Regions from separate parts of the Desulfonatronum parangueonense genome, predicted to be linked through region 2. Evidence: riboswitches for the same ligand, from Rfam matches in the RefSeq annotation. Region 2 holds a riboswitch; the other holds the start of a gene.
What was found. A riboswitch is a leader RNA that binds a small molecule or an ion and turns the genes downstream of it on or off. The one in region 2 is predicted to bind thiamine pyrophosphate.
Positions count from the first base shown of each region.

Region 1: another riboswitch for thiamine pyrophosphate. It lies ahead of thiE (thiamine phosphate synthase); the one in region 2 lies ahead of thiS (sulfur carrier protein ThiS).

Region 1 is NZ_BAAHXH010000003.1:3,748,322-3,759,369, forward strand. Features, by position in the region: gene ileS (isoleucine--tRNA ligase) at 1-313, opposite strand, end outside; gene ACYQ15_RS16780 (sulfite exporter TauE/SafE family protein) at 513-1,262, shown strand; gene rdgC (recombination-associated protein RdgC) at 1,604-2,710, shown strand; gene ACYQ15_RS16790 (3D domain-containing protein) at 3,089-3,727, shown strand; gene ACYQ15_RS16795 (biotin synthase BioB) at 3,667-4,152, opposite strand; gene thiC (phosphomethylpyrimidine synthase ThiC) at 4,238-5,542, opposite strand; gene thiE (thiamine phosphate synthase) at 5,539-6,192, opposite strand; TPP riboswitch at 6,384-6,485, opposite strand; gene ACYQ15_RS16810 (hypothetical protein) at 6,874-7,470, shown strand; gene ACYQ15_RS16815 (hemerythrin domain-containing protein) at 7,887-8,339, shown strand; gene ACYQ15_RS16820 (DUF3341 domain-containing protein) at 8,436-9,101, shown strand; gene ACYQ15_RS16825 (anaerobic nitric oxide reductase flavorubredoxin) at 9,363-10,553, shown strand; gene ACYQ15_RS16830 (baeRF3 domain-containing protein) at 10,571-11,048, shown strand, end outside.
Region 2 is NZ_BAAHXH010000003.1:3,963,212-3,974,259, forward strand. Features, by position in the region: gene ACYQ15_RS17770 (ATP-binding protein) at 1-65, shown strand, start outside; gene ACYQ15_RS17775 (ATP-binding protein) at 65-1,573, shown strand; gene thiF (sulfur carrier protein ThiS adenylyltransferase ThiF) at 1,798-2,415, opposite strand; gene thiH (2-iminoacetate synthase ThiH) at 2,412-3,530, opposite strand; gene ACYQ15_RS17790 (thiazole synthase) at 3,527-4,333, opposite strand; gene thiS (sulfur carrier protein ThiS) at 4,333-4,533, opposite strand; TPP riboswitch at 5,016-5,118, opposite strand; gene ACYQ15_RS17800 (hypothetical protein) at 5,325-5,633, shown strand; gene rpsB (30S ribosomal protein S2) at 5,754-6,569, shown strand; gene tsf (translation elongation factor Ts) at 6,570-7,172, shown strand; gene pyrH (UMP kinase) at 7,186-7,905, shown strand; gene frr (ribosome recycling factor) at 7,907-8,461, shown strand; gene uppS (polyprenyl diphosphate synthase) at 8,818-9,540, shown strand; gene ACYQ15_RS17830 (phosphatidate cytidylyltransferase) at 9,537-10,337, shown strand; gene dxr (1-deoxy-D-xylulose-5-phosphate reductoisomerase) at 10,405-11,048, shown strand, end outside.

The DNA of each region.
Region 1 (11,048 bases), 210 kb from region 2:
TCAATTCGATGGGCAGGCCGTGACAGTCCCAGCCGGGAACATATTCCGCGCGCAAGCCCTGCATGTTGCGGGATTTGACGATAATGTCCTTGAGGACTTTATTCAAAGCCGTTCCCAGGTGAATATGACCGTTGGCATAGGGAGGTCCGTCGTGCAAAACATATTCCTGTGCTCCGGCATTGGCCTCGATCATGGATTGATATGCATTGATTTCTTCCCAGAAAGCCAGCATCTTCGGCTCGTTCTGATTCAGGTTGGCACGCATCGGAAAAGTTGTCTGCGGCAGATTCAATGTTTTTTTGTATTCGGTCATGGCATGCCTTTCATATTAAGGTATCGTGTGAAAAGAGCAGTCTTAAAAAACACCGCAAATATTTGAATTATGCAGCCCCGGAAGTCAAGGTGATCAGCTTTGCCGGCACCGAAACTCGGACTTCGAACAGCAACCTCTAGATATACCATCTTTCTTCAAAGAAATACACCTCCAACACATCAGCCATTGGAATGATCTGATGATATTCCCATATGCCATTGTCTTTTTCGCGGCCTTGGTGCTGACGATGATCGGACTGGGCGGCGGTTTGATCTTTGCTCCATCCTTCCTGCTTCTGGGCATGCCCCAGACCGAGGCCGTGAGCGCCTCGTTGCTCCTCAATGGCCTGGCCGCCCTTTCCGCCACCTTCGTTTACATGCGCAACGGCCTCGTGGACATTCCCGTTTCCGTGCCCCTGATCGGCGGCTCCGTGCTGGCTGCTCCGTTGGGCGCACTTTTGACCCATCATCTATCCGCTCATTTTATTTTCGCGGCCATGGCGGTGATTCTTTTCCTGGCGGCCTTGCGCATGCTTTTTGTCGGCAAGGTTACGCCGCAACGAAACGAAATGAGCGTTTTGCGGAAAGTTTTCCTGGGGGTGTTGATCGGCATCCTGATCGGGTTTCTGGCTGGGTTGCTGGGGATCGGCGGCGGAATTTTCGTGGTGCCCCTGCTGATTTACGTACTCAAGATCGACACGAAAATTGCCGCTGCATCCTCGGCCTTCATCGTCTGTTTTTCGTCCTTCGCTGGTTTCCTGGCTCATTCAAGTCTGGCCTCTCCCGACTGGACGTTCATCCTCACTGCATCCCTGCTCGCCATTGCCGGAGGCCAGATCGGCTCCAGGATCATGATCCAAAAACTCCAAAGCCGTTCGATCCGCATCCTGTTCGGCTTGGTTCTTCTTGTCCTGAGTGCCAACTTGCTTCACCAGGTCATCATGGGATAAACGCGGACCCGTTATTCCGGCATTTATCCCGGCAACGCCGACGCAAGATGAAATGGACAAGTTGCGCCTCTTTTCTGTTCAATCCTCCCCCATGCGAGTAAGAACCGGCTTGAGCTTGCGGGATCATGGGCAGATTGAACCGACACGATAACGAAATTTCAAGATCCAACGTAACCATTCAGCACATACTCTGTGCTCACTCGCCAGCTCTGGATTCCGGCTTTCGCCGGAATGACGTATCGTACCACGTCCTTGCCAAGTTTAGTCATGCCGGCGAAGGCCGGAATCCAGCCCGTTTTCGGATACGCTGGGTGGTTACGATCAAACAACAAGGAGCATAAATGGGTTTCTGGAGCACATCGACGCAGGTGGCCCGGTTCATAGTGGGCAAGCTGGAGCTTTCCGACCTCAAGGAACAGCTTACGGCCTTTTCATTTCAGGATATCGAAGATACGGCCGAGGAGCTTTCCTTTGGCTGGACATCCATCGATGACATGGACGACACTGCCTTTGAGCGTTCGCCCGTTGAGCGTGGGGCGCTGCATGGCTGGTCCTTGCGCATCGACACCCGCAAGATCAAACCCGCGGTCTTGAGCCGGCTGGTCAAGAAACGGATCGCCGAGGAATCGGAGAGGGAAGGCAAGGCCTTATCCAAGGATCGGCGTCAGGAAATCAAGGACCAGACCAAGCTGCACCTGCTGACCAAGACCCCGCCCGAGCCCAGGGTGGTGGATCTGGTGCACGCGCCTCAGGACGGTCTGCTGTACGTGTTTTCCAACAACAAGTTCGCCCTGGAGACGGTCAGCGAGCTGTTCGAAAAAACCTTCGGGACGGAACTGGAGCGTCTGACCCCGGCCTGGCTGGCGCGACGACTGGCAGGGCAAAAGAGGGCCGAGGAAGTCTTTGAGGCCGGAATCGACGCGTATGACGTGCCCTTGCCGAATACCGTCCCGGCGCTCTTCCTGGCCCATTTGTTGAAAACAGCGGTGGCGGGCGAATCCATCAACGGCGTGCATCTGGACAGCGGCGGCAAGGTGGCCTTGGAAAAGCTCGTTGGCGAGAGTATGGAAAAATGCAGCGTTTCCGGCTGGCAGGGCGATCCCATGGGTGAGCTGCTCATCGCCATGGCCGATGCCAAACGCATATCAGCGGCCACCCTGATCCTGAACGATGAATCCACCCAGGAATCCTGGAACGCCGGGGTGACTGCGGGCTTTGAAACCACGGTCAAAACGCCCAAGGTGGACATCCAGGACAAGGAAGACGTCGACGGTCTGTTTCTGGAAAAGTTCTTCCTGATTGAACGCTTCTTCCAGATGTGGGACGATCTCTACCGGGATTTTTTGACATCCTGGACACCGGCTCTGGAAAACGAAATCATAGCCTGGGCCCAAGGCCTTGCTCCAAGCAGAGACGACGTTCCTCGTTCAGATCGTCAAAATCCATGACATTTCCATAGCTGCGTCCGCAATGGCCTGGACCTACCACTTGCAGGTTTCATCCGGGCCATTATCTATAAATTTTTGGCCAGCAACAGATCCGGCCAGCAGAGTCTTTTCCGGCTCCCGACAAACATAACCTCATCCGTCACCGCCTCAACCGCCCGTTGAATAGTTCCTGATCGCAACAACTCAATACACGTTCTGTTCTGCGCTCTTCCTCGGGTAATCGGCATCGGAATCTGGGTCGGGTCGGGGTCGAAATCCGTATTGGTCTCGGAAACATTGGGATGCTCCCCCCCGCATCCCGATACCGATCCAGATACGACATCGTTTCCGATGCCCCTCACTGAGTCGTTACCCATGATCTTATAATGGAAAGAAATCATGCGTTTCACGGTGCCAATAATACTTTTATTAACTCTGATGAACCTCTACCTTGTTCTCAAGGTCGTCATCAGTGACGGCACCCAGTTCGACAGCGACACAACCATGGTTTGCACGGAGTCGAACAACCTGGAGCTGCTCAAGGCACGGGATGAAATCGTGATCCTGCGGATGATCCTGGACGGGTATCGGGAAGGGAAAAGTCATCCCGCCCAGTTGCAGCAGGCCCTGGAAGAGATAGAGGAACTCAAGACGGTGCTGGCTGGATACAAGGCGGCCAACACTCACCGGCTGAGGTTGTCCGCGTATACGGCTCGCCCCGAGGAGACCAACGATGACGTGGAAAACACCGCAATCATGCAGACGCCCAGACCTGGCTGGACAGTGGCCGTCTCTCACGATCTCCGCGGATGGTTGGGCAAACGGGTCTACATTGAGGGTTTCGGAGTGCGTATAGTCAGCGACCTGATGAATGCCCGTTTCTCCAAATCAATAGATATCCTCGTACCCGACGTGGACACGGCGATTTCCATCGGGGTCAAGCGCAATGTGCTGGTCACCCTTATCGAACCACTTATTCAGGACGATAATGCTGTGGAGAGCAGTCTTATTGAGTTTCTGCAAGATGACAGCAAATGATTCGAAGGCTTCGCACTGCCTGGAGGCCCGGAAACAATGTAAGTTACTTTTTTGGGAGACAGGCGACCGCCGCTGGTGACCAGGCCGAAGCGGGGGATGCCCGATGCAAAGGCCGTCTCCCCTCGCCGGACCAGTTCATCCTCGGGAAGCAGAGGAAGCGGGGACAGATTTGTAGGATAATGGACGGACTGGGCGCAGAATGCGCAATCTTCACCACAACGTCCGGTCTTGGCGCTGGCAGTGGCGCAGACATGGATTTGTCCCGGAAACGAGGCCTCTTTCAACGCATGAGCCGCCTTGAGGAATCTCCCATCCAGACCTGTCCGCCTGTAGCCCGCTTCAGTCAGTTCATGCAGTTCCGCTCGGGAAAGCCCTCGCCGTGAAGCCTGTTCGGCCGCATGTTCAAAGAAAATATTTGTGCTCATGGAATATGGTATGTGAGGCTCCTTTCCGAAGAACATGTCGTAAAATGATTGTCAGTTCGGAATACTGAGTTATATTTTTGTCCTCTCAATCATCCAGTCGTATGTCCTTGCCTTCTTTGAGCCGTTTCATGGTTCGCACTGCGCACATCTTGCCGCACATGGTGCAGGAATCTTCGTGGGCCGGTCGGGAGGACTCCCGGTAGGCGCGGGCTTTCTCCGGATCCAGGGCGAGGCTGAACATGGCCTCCCAGTCCAGGTCGGCTCGGGCCTTGGACATCTTGTCGTCCCAGTCCCGCGCGCCGGGAATGCCTTTGGCGATGTCCGCGGCGTGGGCCGCGATGCGGGCGGCCATGATCCCTTCCTTCATGTCGTCCAGCGTGGGCAGGCGCAGGTGCTCGGCCGGGGTGACGTAGCACAGGAAGTCCGCGCCGGCGGCGCCGGCCACGGCCCCGCCGATGGCGCTGGTGATGTGGTCGTAGCCAGGGGCCACGTCCGTGACCAGGGGGCCGAGTACGTAGAAGGGCGCGCCGTGGCAGAGCCGTTTTTCCAGGACCATGTTCGCGGCGATCTCGTTCAGAGCCATGTGGCCCGGACCTTCGATCATCACCTGCACGTTGCGCTCCCAGGCCCGCTTGGTCAGCTCGCCCAAAACGATCATCTCCTGGACCTGGACCGCATCCGTGGCATCGTGCAACGATCCGGGCCGGCAGCCGTCGCCCAGGCTCAAGGTGACGTCGTGCTGGGCGCAGATCTCCAGCAGCCGGTCGTAGTGTTCGTAAAACGGATTTTCAGCGTCGTTCTCCTTCATCCAGGCGTAGAGCAGAGAGCCGCCCCGGGAGACGAGGGAGGTCAGGCGCTGCGTTTTTTCAATCCGCTCGGCGGTCAGCCTGTTCAATCCGCAATGGATGGTCAGAAAATCCACGCCGTCGTCCACATGGGCCTGGACCACGTCAAAGAACTCATCCGCGCTGATGTCGGACAGGTTCTTGTCGTAAAACCCCACGGCGTCGTAAATGGGCACCGTGCCGATCATGGCCCGGGACTCGGCGATCAATGTCTGGCGAAACTCCCGGGTCTTGCCGAAGCAGCTCAAATCCATGATTGCCTCGGCTCCCAGGCGCAGAGCATGACGGACCTTTTCCATCTCCAGGTCCATATCGCAGGCGTCCTTGGAAATGCCCAGGTTGACGTTGATCTTGGTGCGCAGTCCCAGCCCGACGCCCTCAGGATCGAGATGGGCGTGGTTGCGGTTGGCCGGAATGATTACCGTGCCCTGAGCCATGCGCTGGACCAAGGTTTCCAACGCCATGTTCTCCTTGTCCGCCACGATGCGCATCTGCGGGGTGATGATGCCCTTGCGGGCCGCGTCCATCTGAGTGGTCCAGCTCATGATCCGATCTCCTTTGAGGCTGAGTGCATGCGGTTGCGTAGAATCCGAACCTGCGCGGCGATGTCGTTGTGGCCGACGATTTCCGTGATCATGGCCACGCAGGCTGCTCCGCGCCGGACCACTTCCGCGATGTTGTGCTCCTTGATTCCTCCGATAGCCACAAAAGGAATCGTGAGGTTACCCACGACCCATTCCAGGTACTCCAATCCCACAGGCGCGCAAACGTCCTTTTTGGTTTTGGTGGCGAATATCGGGCCCACGCCGATGTAGTCCGCCCCGGCTTCCACCGCGGCCCGGGCCTGTTCCGGGCAGTGGGTGGACAGGCCGATGATCTTGCCTGGCCCGAGCAGGCGACGGACCACGGGAACGGGCAGGTCGTCCTGTCCGACATGCACGCCGTCCGCGTCCACGGCCTGGGCCACGGCCACGTCGTCATTGATCAGAAACAGCGCACCGGCCTTGCGGGTCATCTCCCGAATGACCTCGCATTCCCGGAGCTTCTCCCCGGCATGTTTGTATTTCTCCCGGTACTGGACCAGCTTCACGCCGGCGTCCAGCATGGCCTGAACCACGGCCACGTTGGACCGTCCCAGGGAGTGCTCCTCGCTGGTCAGGCAGTAGAGATCAACGTTGTGCAGCGGATTGTTCATGGATGGTCCTCTCATTATATCGCAATCAGCGGTTGAAATTGATGCGGATTTTGCTTGGCCTCAAGAGTCAGTCAAAATCCATGGGCGAAAAATTTGAAATGTCATGCAGGGGAAGGCGAAATCGGCGAAAACCGGAGGCCAAAAAAAAACGCCTTTTCGGGACCTGGAAATGCGGCATGGCGGTCCGAAAAGGCAGTATGTGGCTGCTTCCCTACGACGGCATGGTCCGTATCAGGTTCCAAGGGTCGGGGCAGACGCCCCCTCTCAGCCTCACGGCTCCCCCAGCAATGAAAGACACGTACTGCATCCTTCAGGACCTGTAAAGAGAAGCCGCGGCATGGCCCGGGCAGTTTCGCTCCCAATCCTCAGGCGCTATCCGGATCGAAATCGAAATCGAAATCGTAATCGAAGTCGAATCTGAAACTTTCCGATTACGATTGCGATTTCGATAGCGATTTCGATTGATGTCCACCCTGGAGACACGCCTTGCACCCTTCATGCACCTACCGTTCTGCGAGTATAATATTTCAGAGAACAAATCCGTCCTGGCGGTTGATCAAATGCATTGACACGCTCTGAGCGACTTCCTTATAGGTGTTATTTAATTGATTGGAGTGGTTGCGGTGTGTGGCGAACAGTTAGGCTTTGGGGTTTTCAACCTTTACTAACTTGGAGGGTGCGATGCTTCGTGTTTTGGTATTGATGTTTACCGTGTTTCTTTTCTGTTCACCTCTTTCCGTCATGGCCGATGATGTTCTGGATACCATTGAACAGGCGCTCACTTTGTACAAACAGGGAGACTATACCGCAGCAGCGGGGAATCTGGATTATGCGGCCCAATTGGTTCGCCAGAAAAAAGGCGGAAGGTTGGAAAGCTTTCTTCCCGATGCTCAGCCGGGATGGACGGCCGACGACGCACAATCCTCGGCCATGGCGGCAATGTTCATGGGCGGAGGCGTCACTGCCGAACGAGCCTATCACAGGGACGACGGCGAAGGCGAGATCAACATTTCAATAATGGCCGATTCGCCGATGCTTCAGGGTATCATGATGATGTTCAGCAATCCGATGATCGCCGCCTCCGCGGGTGCGAAGATGGAAACCATTGCCGGCCAGCGGGCCGTGGTCAACTACACTCCCGGCGATCGGCGCGGGGAGATCAGCATTGTGGTGGCCAACCGCATCCTGGTCGTGGTCAAAGGCTATAATGTCGAAAAGGATGATCTGACGAAGTACGTCAGCGCAATGGATTTTCAGGAACTGGCCAAGGTGGAGTAGCATCCGCATCGAGATCCCGCTAGCAAGCTTGCGATATTTTTTTGATAGTACCGTATTGCGGCTATCAGCAAAGCTCGGACAGGTCGAACCTGTTCCGGGCTTTTTTTTGCGGTCTGAGCTGAAGGCACGTCTGGAATCGCACGGCGAAGCACAATATTTCCAAAGAGTTTAGCTTGGTCAGAAAACCGAATCGGCCTCCGCTACGATGAAGAATGCCGCTATACATTATCCCTTCACCATAATTACGGCTTTTCCCTAGTGACGATTTTGTCGAGGGAAAGGTAAAAACTTGCATAACCGGCTCTGGAACCTTCCCGATGCGTCAGTTCGATGTTGCAGCTATCATCTGTAATTCGATCTGAGTTTCATGATTCTCATGAGTCAGGTACAATCTTCAACCTTCAAGGAGAACAGAAATGAACAGGTTATTTCAGATGATTAAGAAAGATCATCAAGAGGTAAAGGGTATCCTCGGGAAACTGAAGGAGAGCAAGCAAAGCGATCACAAGAAACGTGAAGAATTGTTTCATACACTCAAGCAGGAACTGGTGCCGCATATGAAGGCCGAGGAGGCCATCTTCTACTCGCCGTTGATGGCCAAGAAAGAGGCCCGTGAAGAGGCCATGGAAGGCATGGAAGAACACCACGTGAGTGAGCTGGTCCTGAAAGAACTTGATAAGATGGCGAAGGACGATGACATGTGGGGGGCCAAGGTGAAGGTGTTCAAGGAACTTGTGGAGCATCATATCAAGGAAGAAGAATCGGAATTGTTCAAGGCCGCGGAAAAGGCGATGAGCAAAGATGAGCTCGATATGATGGCGGAGAAGGTTGAAGAGGAAAAGCAGAAAATCAAGAAAAAACTGAAGTAAGCGCAATGGAGGGAAGAGGTTGAAGGTTTCTTCTCCCTCCATGTCGATGTTGAAGGCAAACTGACAGGCAGCAATGTTATAAAATGGAGAACGATCATGGCTTCAAAAAACATCGCCGTTTACGGCATCTACCCAAGTCGTCCAATGGTTGAAAGGGCGGTGGACGAGTTGAAAAATGAAGGCTTCCGCAACACGGATATCTCCGTCCTTTTTCCTGAAAATATCGGCAACAAGGAATTCGCCATCGACAAATCCACGAAAGCTCCCGAAGGGGCAGCCACAGGGGCCGGAACCGGCGCGGTAATCGGGGGAGGCCTGGGATGGCTGGCGGGGATAGGGTTGTTTGCGATTCCTGGAGTTGGTCCCTTCGTTGCCGCGGGTCCAATTATCGCGGCACTGGCCGGCGTCGGCGCCGGAGGGCTGGTGGGGGGAATCGCCGGAGCCCTGGTGGGCATGGGGATCCCTGAATACGAAGCCAATCGCTACGAAGGCCGGATCAAGCAGGGCGGGATCCTGCTCTCCGTGCATGCCGACGACAGGGATTGGAAGAAAAAGGCCATGGACATCCTGGAGCGGACGGAAGCGGAAGATATTGGTTCCAAGGCAGAATCAAGAGCGGATCTGGATGCAACGGACAAACCCTATCCCGAGGGCGAGAAGGCTGTATCGCATACCACGACCGCCCACGGCGACCCGCAGGAAACGAGTTCGGGAGACCCAGTGGCCAAGTGGAGCAATGATCCGCGCACCCCAAACGTTTAGATGAACCGTCTGGCACGCTGGCATGTTTTTTCTGTCAGGGGAGATGCCTACTGGTTGAATTGTCTTGATTTTGAATCCTATTTAGCCATCATGTGGAACATTCCGGCATTCCTGCTGATCCCGACATGGAATATGTGCAACAAGTCGATGAAGGTGACGGCAATGCTTGCGCCTATTGTTTATGGAATTATATCATTGGTAAACAATTCTTTATGAATCATGACCGGACACCCTGGTCATGCAACCAATTGGAGGCCTTGGATGGCTTTTAAAATCAATGACAATGTCACATGGGTCGGAAAGGTCGATTGGGAACTGCGGACGTTTCATGGGCAGGAATACTCTACTCATCGTGGGTCCAGCTACAATTCCTACCTGGTCCGGGATGAAAAAGTCGCTCTCATCGATACGGTATGGGGCAACTTTTCCCATGAATTCCTAGCGGAACTGCAACAGCAAATACCCTTGGAAAAGATCGACTTCGTGATCGCCAATCACGCGGAAACGGATCACAGCGGCGCTTTGCCCGAACTGATGCGTCATATCCCGGATGTGCCCATTTATTGTACCGCAAACGGGGTGAACTCGCTGAAGGGACATTATCACCAGGACTGGAATTTCCAGGTCGTCAAAACCGGCGACAAAGTCAGCCTTGGATCGAAGGAGCTGGTGTTTGTCGAGGCGAGACTGTTGCACTGGCCGGACAACATGATGTGCTACCTGACCGGGGACAACATTCTTTTCAGCAATGACGCCTTCGGGCAGCATCTGGCATCCGAGCGGATGTACAATGATCTGGTGGACCAGGCGGAGTTGTATCAGGAAGCAATCAAGTATTATGCCAACATTCTGACTCCGTTCAGTACGCTGGTAGATAAGAAAATCAAGGAAATCCTGGAGCTGGGGCTTCCTGTAGACATGATCTGCCCCAGCCATGGAGTGATCTGGCGGAAGGATCCCCTGCAGATCGTGCACCAATATCTGAAGTGGGCGAATGCCTATGCAGAGAATCAGGTCACGATAATTTACGATACCATGTGGGACGGAACCCGGAGAATGGCGGAGGCCATAGCCAAGGGAATAGCCGAAGAAAACAGCGATATTGATGTGAAACTCTATAACGTCGGCAAGTCGGACAAGAACGACGTGGTGACGGAAGTTTTCAAATCAAAGGCAATTCTTGTGGGCTCGCCCACCATCAACCAGGGCATCCTTTCGGCCACCGCTGCAATTCTGGAGGAAATCAGAGGGTTGCAGTTCAAGAACAAGAAGGCGGCGGCTTTCGGATGCTTCGGATGGAGCGGGGAATCCCTGAAGATCATATCCGACAGGTTGCGGGAAGGCGGCTTTCATTTGGTCAATGAGGGAATTCGTGCAAAGTGGAATCCCAACAATGAAGCCGTGGAGAATTGCATTCGGTTCGGCAGAGAGTTCGCGTCGAGTCTAACATAACCCAGAGAGAGGTCTGAATGAACAACACATTGGAAAAAGATTACGCCGCTGGTTTGTTTGACAACTGTGAACCACCTTGCCTTTCCCTGTACCAGCCGACATACCGGAATTTTCCGGAGAACAAGCAGGATCCCATCCGGTTCAAGAATCTGGTGAAGAAGCTTGAGGAGTCACTGTTGCGGCAATACCCAAAGGAGGACGTTGGGCCGTTGCTCAAGCAGTTTCGGGAATTGAGCGAGGACCGGGAATTTTGGAATCACACCCTGGACGGATTGGCAGTGCTTGGTTCAAAAGGGTTCTTTCAGGTTTACACCTTCCAGCGTTCGGTTCCCGAATTGGCCGTCGCGGCGGACAACTTCCACACCAAGCCCCTGTGGCGCATTCTGCAATCCGCCGATCGCTATCAGATTCTCGCGGTAAACCGGAAGGAGATGAAGCTGTTCGAAGGCAATCGGGACGCCCTGGATGAGATCATGCCGGCTCCGGGTGTTCCCA
Region 2 (11,048 bases):
AATTCATGAAGACGCCCAGAGGCGGGGAAGTTCGGGCCGAGCCGGTCGGACAAGGAGATCAATAGTGCACAGACAAAAACAGTCCTCTATCATGATCGTGGACGACAATCCCACCAACCTGAAACTGCTGCTGGAGCTTCTGCTTGCCAAGGGCCATCGTGTGGTGGCCTTTACCAATGGTCCCCAGGCCTTGGCGGCCGCCGTGCGGCATCCTCCGGATCTGGTCCTGCTGGACATTCGGATGCCGGAAATGGATGGGTTCGAGGTGTGTGCCCTGATCAAGGCGGACAAGGCCCTGCGGGACATTCCGGTCCTGTTTATCAGCGGCATGGATGAACACGAGAACAAGATCCGGGCATTCGCCCTGGGCGGTGCGGACTATGTGACCAAACCCTTCCAGCCGGAGGAAGTCCTGGCCAGAGTGGAGACCCATCTCCAACTGCGGCATCTGTTGCGGGAGAGCGAGACCAGGAACTTCGCCATCATCAACGCCATGCCGGACATGATCTTTGTCCTTGACCGGGAGGGGAGATATCTGGAAGTCCATGCACCTGAAGAATCGCCGTTGCCGATTCCCCGGGAACAGCTGCCAGGCAAGTCCTTCCGGGATTTCTTTCCAGCGGAAATGGTTGACCTTTTTCTGGAATCGTTTCGTCGGGCCGCTGAGACGAGGCAGATCCAGGTCGTGGAGTATTTTCTGGATATCGGGGGTATATCCGGTTATTATGAGGCCCGGGTCACCTGCATGGACGAGGATCGGTTTCTGGCCATTGTCCGGGATGTCACGGACAAGAAAAAAGCCGAACGGGCGCTGACTCAGGCCAAGGAAAAGGCCGAGGCCTCCAGCCGGGCCAAGTCCGAATTCCTGAACAATATCGGCCATGAAATCCGAACGCCCTTGAACGGCATCATGGGCATGTTCCAGGTCCTGTTGGAGACCGGATTGGATGGTGAGCAGCAGCACTATGTCCAAAACGGCATCCAGGTCGGCAGGCGATTGACCGGCCTGCTGTCGGACATTCTGGACCTCTCCCGCATCGAGTCCGGGAATGCGGAAATTCAAGCCTACAAATTCCAGATCAGGGAAACCTGTTCCGGCGTATTGGAATTGTTTCAGATTGCGGCCCGGGAAAAGGGTATAGCCATGGAAATCCATTTGGATCCCCTGGTTCCAGCCATGCTCGTCGGCGACAAGGTCCGGGTGCGCCAGATCCTGTTCAACCTGATCGGCAACGCCGTGAAATTTACCGAAACAGGACGGGTCAGTCTGACCATGTCGCTCATGCCGGTCAAAAACAACGGTGATCTGCCGGTCTTGTTCACGGTTTCGGATACCGGCATCGGCATTGAGGATGATGCCCTCAGCAAGCTTTTTCATCCCTTTGTCCAGGCGGATGGCTCCTATACCCGCAAATACGAAGGAGCAGGGCTGGGGCTGGTCCTGGTCCGGCGTCTGGTGGAATTGATGCAGGGGAACATATCCGTGGAAAGCGAACCGGGCCAGGGCAGTTCAGTGCATGTGGTCCTGCCGTTTACCTTGCCGGAACAGGTCGGCGAGGAAGAAGGCAGGTGAAGTCAGGCTCATCGGAAGGCGACTGACGCGGGCTTTGCCCGCAAACCAGGTTATCAGTTATCGGTTATCAGTTATTTGTTATCTGGATTTTTTCTGATAACTGATAACAAATAACCGATAACAATTAACAAAGTCATTCCCGCGAAGGCGGGAATCCAGCTCATGCTTGCCACAATTTTTGAACGAGAACCTAATTCCGGTCTATCAAGCTAAGTCGTTACGGATCAGGAAGATGTTGACGTCAGATGCCAGGCCAGTACGGCATCAGCCTGTCTGGCCGCGGACAGGGCCACGATGGGAGCCTGGGGAGGGGTGGCCGGGCAGCAGATGGAGGTTTCGTCGCCCACAAGCAGGAAGCCGGGGCGGACTTCGCGGGTGCGGATTCTGTCCGGATTACCGTATCCGGCCACTCCTGACGCAGCGACGAAGAGTTTTTTTGTCGGAATCATGGACTCAGCCAGCAGCTTTTTGATGGTTGGATCGTCCACGCACTCCACCACCGTGGTGCAGCTGGCAAACAGTTCTCGAACATTCCGGCTGCTGATCTTCGTCTCGTACGGGTGGATCTCCAGGTCGGGATTGATTCGCAGGAGGTTGGCGGTCAGAGCCGCCACCTTGGGCCGGCCGATCTGGTCCGGAAAGAAGAATTGCCGGTTCAGATTGGAGGCTTCCACCCGGTCGAAGTCCACCAGCACGAAGCGCTTGAACCCGGCACGGACCAGGAAATGCGCGCAGTTGGAGCCCAATCCCCCAGCCCCGGCCAGGCCAATGCGCGCCTGTTGCAGCCGATCCAGGGCTTGGGCGCCGATATGACTGGCGATTCCTTGTTCCGTGATGTTCATGCCGCCCTCATGTCCAGCGGCTGCCAGTCCTTGAACACCGGCTGAAAGCCCTTGCTTCGAAGCATGGCGGTGATTTCCGCCACGCCGCGGGGATCATTGACCTCGAACTGGGGCGTTCCGGCATCTGACGAGCCATGACCGCCCACGGAGGTGGAAACCCCGGCGGACAGTCTTGTCACCCCCAGGGGCAGCAGATTTTCCCGCAGCTTCGCGGATTCTCTTGTGGACAGGGTGATCCCCGCCCTGGGCAGATAGAGGCGCTGGGCCAGGAGAATCTGGGTCAGTTCGCGGTCGGAAACGAGCTGGTCCGGTTGCCAGCCACCGGCATGGGGCCGCATTCGGGGCAGGGAAAGCCCGATTTCCGTGCCGGGATACCGATCCTGGAGCCAGCGGGCATGCATGGCTGTCCAGAAGGCGTCCACGCGCCAGTCGCCAAGCCCGTACAGGGCGCTGATCCCCACCCAGCGCATGCCGGCGCGACAGCCACGTTCCGGGGCGTCCAGGCGAAAGGCGTAATCGCGCTTCGGGCCGCGGAGATGGACCTGTTCATACAGTCCCGGATCGTAGGTTTCCTGATATATGGTCAGGCCTTCGGCCCCGGCCGCGATGAGCCGGGCATATTCCGCCGTGGTCAGGGCATAGACCTCCAAAAGCAGGCTGGGAAAGAACTCCCGCAGCACGCCCAGGGCTTGTTCCAAATATTCCGGAGGCGCTTTCCGGCGGGCATCCCCGGTGAGTACGAGGATCTGCTTCAGGCCCGTGGCCGCGATGGCTTGCGCCTCGGTGCGAATCTCCTCCAGGGACAGCTGCCGACGGGAGTTGACCTGGTCGGCATTGAATCCGCAGTAGACGCAGCGATTGGTGCAGTGGTCGGAAATATACAGCGGGGTGAAGAGCTGCACGGCCCGGCCGAAGTGACGCAACGTGAGTTCGGCGGCTTTTTGGGCCAGGGTCTCCAGCATGGTGTCCGCGGCCGGGGAAAGCAGGGCCAGCAGGTCGTCGGGTCCGAGCCGGTCGCGGCCCAGGGCGCGGTTGACGTCCTGCTCCGTACAGGCCTGCACGGCAGCGGGCACGTTCAGGCCGCGATACTGATCGATCAGGCTCTGGAAGCTCATGGGAGGGGGAGTGCGGCGTCTTCGCCGGGCTGCTGATCCAGGAAGCCCGTCAGTGGAGAGGACGGGGCGGCCTTGAGGCGCTGGGCGCCGGGACCGGCCAGATATCCCATGCGTCCGGCCCGCACTGCGTCGGCAAAGGCCCGGGCCATGGCCGCCGGATCGTTCGCCGTGGCAATGGCGGTGTTCACCAGCACCGCATCTGCGCCCATTTCCATGGCTTCGCAGGCATGGGAAGGACGGCCCAAACCCGCGTCCACGATGATGGGCAGGTCGATCTCCTCGATCAGGATGCGGATCATCTCCTTGGTTTGCAGGCCTCGATTGGTGCCGATGGGCGCGCCCAGGGGCATCACCGCAGCGGCTCCGGCCTGAACCAGGTCCCGGGCCACGTAGAGATCCGCATTGACATAGGGTAGAACCACGAATCCTTCCCGGGCCAGGATTTCCGTGGCTCGGGCCGTGGCGTAGCCGTCCGGAAGCAGATGGTTGTTGTCCGCGATGACCTCGATCTTGATCCAGTTCCCGCAGCCCATGGCCCGGGCCAGCCGAGCGATGCGCACGGCTTCATCCGCTGTGCGCGCGCCGGAGGTGTTGGGCAGAAGCCGCATCCGGGAAGGTATATGGTCCATGACATTGCCCGTGGCGGCGTCCAGATCCACCCGGCGCAGAGCCACGGTGATCACCTCGGATCCCGACGCCTCGCAAACCGCGGGGATCACGGCGTCGTCGCCGTACTTGCCCGTGCCGATGAACAACCGGCTGTGCAGTGTTTCCGTGCCGATGCGCAGATCTTCGTCCAGCATCATCCGCCTCCTACGAATCGCAAAAGCTCCAGATGGTCGCCATCCTGAAGCGTTGTTTCGGCAAATCGTTCCCCAGGAATGATTTCCCGGTTCAATTCGGCGACCACGGCGGCCGGGTCGAGCCCCTTGCTCGTAATCAGTTCCTGGAGCGTCAGGGGAGCTGTCAAATGTTCGTTCTTTCCGTTGATGTGAATATGCATTGGCGAATCCAGGATAGGTTTGCGTTTCGTAACTATTCAGGTAACTGCTCAATAAGGCAGGGCAACCAACCACCGCGTATCCGTGCTGCCTGGATAGCGGAACGCGCCGGTCTGCGCCGGTATGACGGAGTGGCGTATCTCGAAAGCGAGTGCTCTCGGTCGTCACCCCGGCGCAAGCCGGGGTCCAGGTGTTTTTTCTAAGGTTCACTGCCCGGAGTTATTGAGTAGTTACCTATTCAGCACGTTTTTTTCCGGTAATCGGAATCGGAATCGGGGTCGGGGTCGGAATCGGTATCGAAAAAAAATGGAATGCCCTTCCACATGGCTTCGCTTCGATCCCGATCCCGATCCCGATACCGACCCCGATACCGAGCCAAACCCGGCAACAGCATTAGTATCGCTGAGTAGTTACTGCGTTCCAATAAAAAAAGCCTTTCCGGAGCCGGGTGGCAGCTGGTCCGAAAAGGCGGTCTTGTTGCAAAACAAGTGCTTGGCTGCTTTCCTCCGACGGCATGACCCGTGTCAGGTTCCAAGGGTCGGGACAATGCGTCCCCTCTCAGCCTCACGGCTCCCCCAGCTTTCCGATTACGTATCGGAAAAGAATTCGGGTGTAAAGGATCGGTAACGCGAGGACTCGAAGCTGCCCGCCTTCATCTATCAAAATCGAAATCGCAATCGAAATCGCAATCGCAATCGAAATCGGAAAGAAATATTTAAAATTATAACGCCATCCTCAATGAATACACGACGCTCGATTTCGATTCGACTTCCCATCGTTCCCACGCTCCAGCGTGGGAACGAAGCCTTGGGCGCTCCAGCGCCCCGTTTGGGCACAGAGTGATCAGTCAATTCACGTCAGCCAAGGCTGTCCGGAAGAAATTCCGCGTAATGAAACTGCCAATGCTTGTGAATATCCGAAGAGCGGCGTTTCACCGGATTTCAATTCGCGACGCTGGAGCGTCGGGAGCTGCATTCCCACGCTGGAGCGTGGGAACGATCAATCCTCAATTGATACGACGCTCGATTTCGATTTCGATTTGGATTCGGATGGAATGCGCGGGGATAAGGTTTTGCTTGCCAGGGGAGAAATTATGGCCTAATTAAACACGGTTCAAAATTCGCACATCCTCCGAATGGCCTGAGGGTCTCTCGTCCGGGACGGGAGTGAGCGGGCGCTTTGACGGAGGGTGGAGGAAAAACCCGATTCAAGGAGCATTATCATGGCGTATGTGACAATGAAGCAAATGTTGGAGACCGGCGTGCACTTCGGTCACCAGACCCGGCGCTGGAATCCCAAGATGCGGCCCTATATTTTCGGTGCGCGCAACGGAATCCACATCATCGACCTGCAGCAGACCGTGCGCATGTTCCAGAAGGCGCACGACTTCATCGCTGAGACCGCGGCCCAGGGCGGCAAGGTCATGTTTGTCGGCACCAAGCCCCAGGCCCGGGAGATCATCAAGCAGGAAGCGGCGCGGGCCGGCATGTATTCCGTAACCCATCGCTGGATGGGCGGCACCATGACCAACTTCCAGACCATTCGCAGCAGCATTGACCGATTGAAGAAGCTGGAGGGCATGTTCGAGGACGGAACCATCAACCGTTTCGTCAAGAAAGAGATCGTACGCATGCAGCGCGACGTGGAGAAGCTGAATCTGGCTCTGGGCGGCATCAAGGACATGGATGATCTGCCCCAGGCAGCTTTCATCATCGACCCGAACCGGGAACAGATCGCCGTCCAGGAATGCCGCAGGCTGAACATCCCCGTGGTCGGCGTGGTGGACACCAACTGCGATCCGGATCTGATCGACTTCATCATCCCCGGCAACGACGACGCCATCCGCGCCATCAAGTTGTTTGCCGGCAGCATTGCCGATGCCTGCCTCGAGGGAGCCGCCAGGATGCGTGACACGGCCGGCGCGGAGCAGAAAATGGAAGACGAAAAACGCGCTGACGAGGGCGCCGAGCAGCCCGCGGTTGATGCGGCGGTCAGCAAGGACGACGACAGAATACTTGACGCTACGGAGGAGAAGTAAATGGCAATTTCCGCAAGTTTGGTAAAGGAACTGCGCGAGCGAACCGGCGCAGGCATGATGGACTGCAAGAAGGCGCTGGAAGAGTGCGGCTGCGATCAGGAAAAGTCCGTGCTCTGGTTGCGTGAAAAAGGCTTGTCCAAGGCCCAGAAGAAGTCCGGCAGAGCGACTTCTCAGGGCTTCATCGGTTCATATATCCACTCCAACGGCAAGATCGGAGTCATGGTCGAGCTGAAATGCGAAACCGACTTTGTTGCCAAGAACGAGAAGTTTCTGGAGCTGGCCAAGGATCTGGCCATGCAGGTCGCTGCCACGTCTCCGCTGTGCGTCGCGCCCGAGGACATCGATCCCGAGGTTCTGGAACGCGAACGGCAGATCTTCACCCAGCAGACCAGGGACGAAGGCAAGCCGGAGAACATCATCCCCAAGATCGTGGACGGTCGAATGAAGAAGTTCGCGCAGGAAGTCTGCCTTCTGGAACAGGCCTTCATCAAGGATGATTCCCGCAAGGTGAAGGATCTGATCACCGAGACCATCGCCGTGCTCGGCGAAAACATCCAGGTCGGACGGATCGTGCGTCTGGCCCTGGGCGAGGAGGCGGCATAGCTGCCGAAACGTCATGCATCTGAAATACCCCAGGGTACTCCTCAAAATCAGCGGCGAGGCCCTGGCCGGGCCCAAGCCCTTTGGAATCGATCCCGAGACCATTGACACCTTTTGTCAGGAGATCGTGGACGTTGCCGACTTGGGCATCGAATTGTCACTGGTGATCGGCGGAGGGAACATTTTTCGCGGTCTCTCCGCCGCTTCCCAGGGCATGGACCGGGCCGGCGCCGACTATATGGGCATGCTGGCCACGGTGATCAACTCCCTGGCGGTTCAGGACGGACTGGAAAAGCTGGGGTTGTCCACCCGCGTGATGACCGCGTTCTCCATGCAGCAGGTCGCCGAACCCTACATCCGCCGCCGGGCCATCCGGCATCTGGAAAAGAAACGGGTGGTGATCTGCGCCGCGGGAACCGGCAATCCCTTTTTCACCACGGATACCGCGGCCGTGTTGCGGGGCGCCGAACTCAAGGTTCAGGCGATTCTCAAGGCCACCAAGGTGGACGGAGTCTACGACAAGGATCCCAAAAAGCATCAAGACGCCCGGTTGTTCACGCACATCTCCTACATCGACGTATTGAAAAAGCGCCTGCAGGTCATGGATTCCACGGCGATTTCCCTGGCCATGGACAACAATCTGCCCATCATCGTGTTCAACTTGTTCACCGCGGGCAACATCAAGCGGGTCGTACTGGGAGAAGACACGGGAACGCTGGTCACAGGAGGAGAATAACATGGCTTCCGTATTGAAAGACAACAGAGAGCGCATGGAGAAAACCCTGCAGAGCCTGGACAAGGAATTCAAGCGGTTGCGTACCGGTCGGGCCTCCTCGGCCCTGCTGGAGGGCATTCGCGTCGATTACTACGGCACCCCGACCCCTCTGGAGCAGCTGGCCTCCGTATCCATCCCGGACAGCCGGACCATCGCCATCCAGCCCTGGGACCGGGCCGCTTTCAAGGATATCGACAAGGCCATTCTCAAGTCCGATCTCGGCTTGAACCCGGTCAACGACGGCAAGACAATCCGGATCATTATTCCGCCGCTGACCGAAGAACGCCGCAAGGAACTGGTGAAGATCGCCAAGAAGTTCACCGAGGACGCCAAAGTCGGCATTCGCAACATTCGTCGCGATGCCAACGACACCTTGAAGAAGCAGGAAAAAAGCAAAGAAATCACCGAAGACGAACTGCGCAAGATCCAGGATGACGTCCAGAAACTGACGGACGAGTTCATTGCCAAGACTGACGAGGTTTTCGCGGCCAAGGAAAAGGAAATCATGGAGATCTGAGCCGGTTTTATTTTAACCAGTTCGTATCCGACAAAGTTTTTCCGGCGCAAAAATGACGCTGTTATTGAGGATGGCGCTGCATTATCGGGGTTCGAAATCGCAATCGAAATCGTTGGGATGAACTTGGCATGACTTTCGATGCCGATTTCGATTGCGATTTCGATTTCGATTAAGAAAGCAAAATAGTAACTACTCAGCTCATCCGAGAAAAATCGGACTGGATACCGGCCTTCGCCGGTATGACTTAACTTGGAAAGGACGTGGTATGATACGTCATTCCGGCGAAAGCCGAAATCCAGCTCTGGCGAGTGACCACAGAGTGTGTGCTGAATAGTTACGCAAAATATTGATTAGAAATGGAACTTCCGAAACATATCGCCATCATCATGGACGGCAACGGGCGCTGGGCCGAGCAGCACGGGCTGCCCCGCACCGAAGGCCACAAGGCCGGCACCCAGTCGGCTCGCAAGGTCGTCACCTACTGTCGCAAGCTTGGCATTCCGCATCTGACCTTCTACACCTTTTCCAAGGAAAACTGGTCCCGCCCCCGCGAGGAAATTTCGTTTCTTTTCGATATGCTCCAGGCGTATCTCAAGGACGAGATGGACTCCCTGCTTGAGCGCGACATCCGGTTGCAGGTCCTGGGCGAGTGGTCCGACCTGCCTTTTTCCCTGCGCCAGATCCTGCGCCATGTCTGCTCCCGAAGCAGCCATTGCCGTTCCATGGTCGTCAACCTGGCCCTGAACTATTCCGGGCGCGAGGAAATTCTGCGGGCCTGCAAGAAACTTTTTGAACAGGGGCTTGTACCGGACCAGATCACTGAAAGCAGTTTTGCCGCGCAATTGGATACGGCCGGGCAGCCCGACCCGGATCTGATCATCCGCACCAGCGGCGAGCAGCGCCTGAGCAACTTCCTGCTTTACCAGGCCGCCTACAGCGAATTGTACTTCACGCCGGTCCTCTGGCCGGACTTTGATGAATCCCACCTGCAGGCCGCCCTGGATGAGTTTTCCGGGCGATCCCGCCGTTTCGGCGGTCTGGAGCCGCAATCCACCGGAACCAACGCGAGCGAGACATGATCCTGACATCTCACCACAAGCGACTGCTGACCGGGCTGTTGCCCCTGCCCCTGCTGCTGTGGGTGCTATATATCGGAGGATGGCCGTTGCTGCTGCTGGTGATCGCGCTGTCCGCCCTGGGACAGTGGGAATTCTACGCCATGTTCTGGCAAAAGGAACAGATCCTTAAGAAATTCCTCGGGATTGCGGCAGGCTCACTGTTTCTCATCGGTGTGTATTTTTCTCCGGCAGCGGCCCCGATTCTGCTGGCCGTGCTCTTCTGCCTGTCCGGGGTTCTTTTTGTCGCGGAATATGCCAAGAAGCCGGATTCCACACGGTACCAGGATGCCCAGATCCTGTTTCTCGGTGTCTGCTATCTTCCGTTGCTGTTGCATTTCGCCCTGGCCATGCCATGGCCGGCACTGCTTCTGGTGGTGGCCGGGGCCTTTATTTCCGATACCGGCGCCTATTACGCCGGGTCGATGTGGGGCAAACGGCATGTCTGGCCGACCATCAGCCCCAAAAAGACCTGGATGGGCAGTGCCGGCGGAATGACCGCCTGCATCGTGTCCACCGTGATCATCGGCCTGATCTGGGGAACAGCCGGCATAACGGCCCTGGTGGTACTGGGTATTGTCCTGAATGTGGCCTCCCAGTTCGGCGATTTTTTCGAATCCGCGCTGAAACGCTCCAGGGCCATCAAGGATTCCGGAAGCCTGTTGCCCGGTCACGGCGGCATTCTGGACCGCATCGACAGCCTCCTTTTCGCGCTTCCCGCATACGCCGCACTCAGCCACCTCCATCCGTTCTTCGGATAACCGGTGATCCGGATTGGCGCGGCGCCATATTCTTATCTCCGCAACCATTTTTCCTGAAGATCGCTTCATGCCCATGCCCAATGGTTTCAATTACATCAGCACCGTCCCCGAAACCGGGTTTTCAATCGCGACGGATAATCCGCGTCGGCTTGCCATCCTGGGCAGTACCGGTTCCATCGGCCAAAGCGCCCTGGGTGTAATCCGGGAACATCCGGAGCAGTTCCGGATTCTTGGCCTGGCCGGTGGACGCAATATCCGCCTTCTGGCGGAACAGGCCCGGCAGTGGCGACCGAAGATGCTGGCCGTCCTGGACGCTTCCCTGGCCCGGGAACTCGCGGAACTGCTGCCCACGGACTACTCCCCGGAGATCGTTCACGGCAAGGACGGTTACGAAAACCTGGCCACGCTTTCCGAAGCCGAGATGGTGATTTCCGCGCAGGTCGGAGCCGCGGGTCTTCCGGCTACCCTGGCCGCGGCCCGGGCCGGCAAGGTCATCGCTTTGGCCAACAAGGAGTCCCTGGTCCTGGCCGGGAACATGATCCGCGAAGCCTGTCGACGGTCCGGGGCCATGATTCTGCCCGTGGATTCGGAGCACAACGCCGTGTTCCAATCCCTGCGCGGCGAAAAATCATCCAGCCTGAAGCAGATCATCCTGACTGCATCCGGCGGCCCGTTTCGAGATTTGGACGGGTCCGATTTGACCGGGGTCAC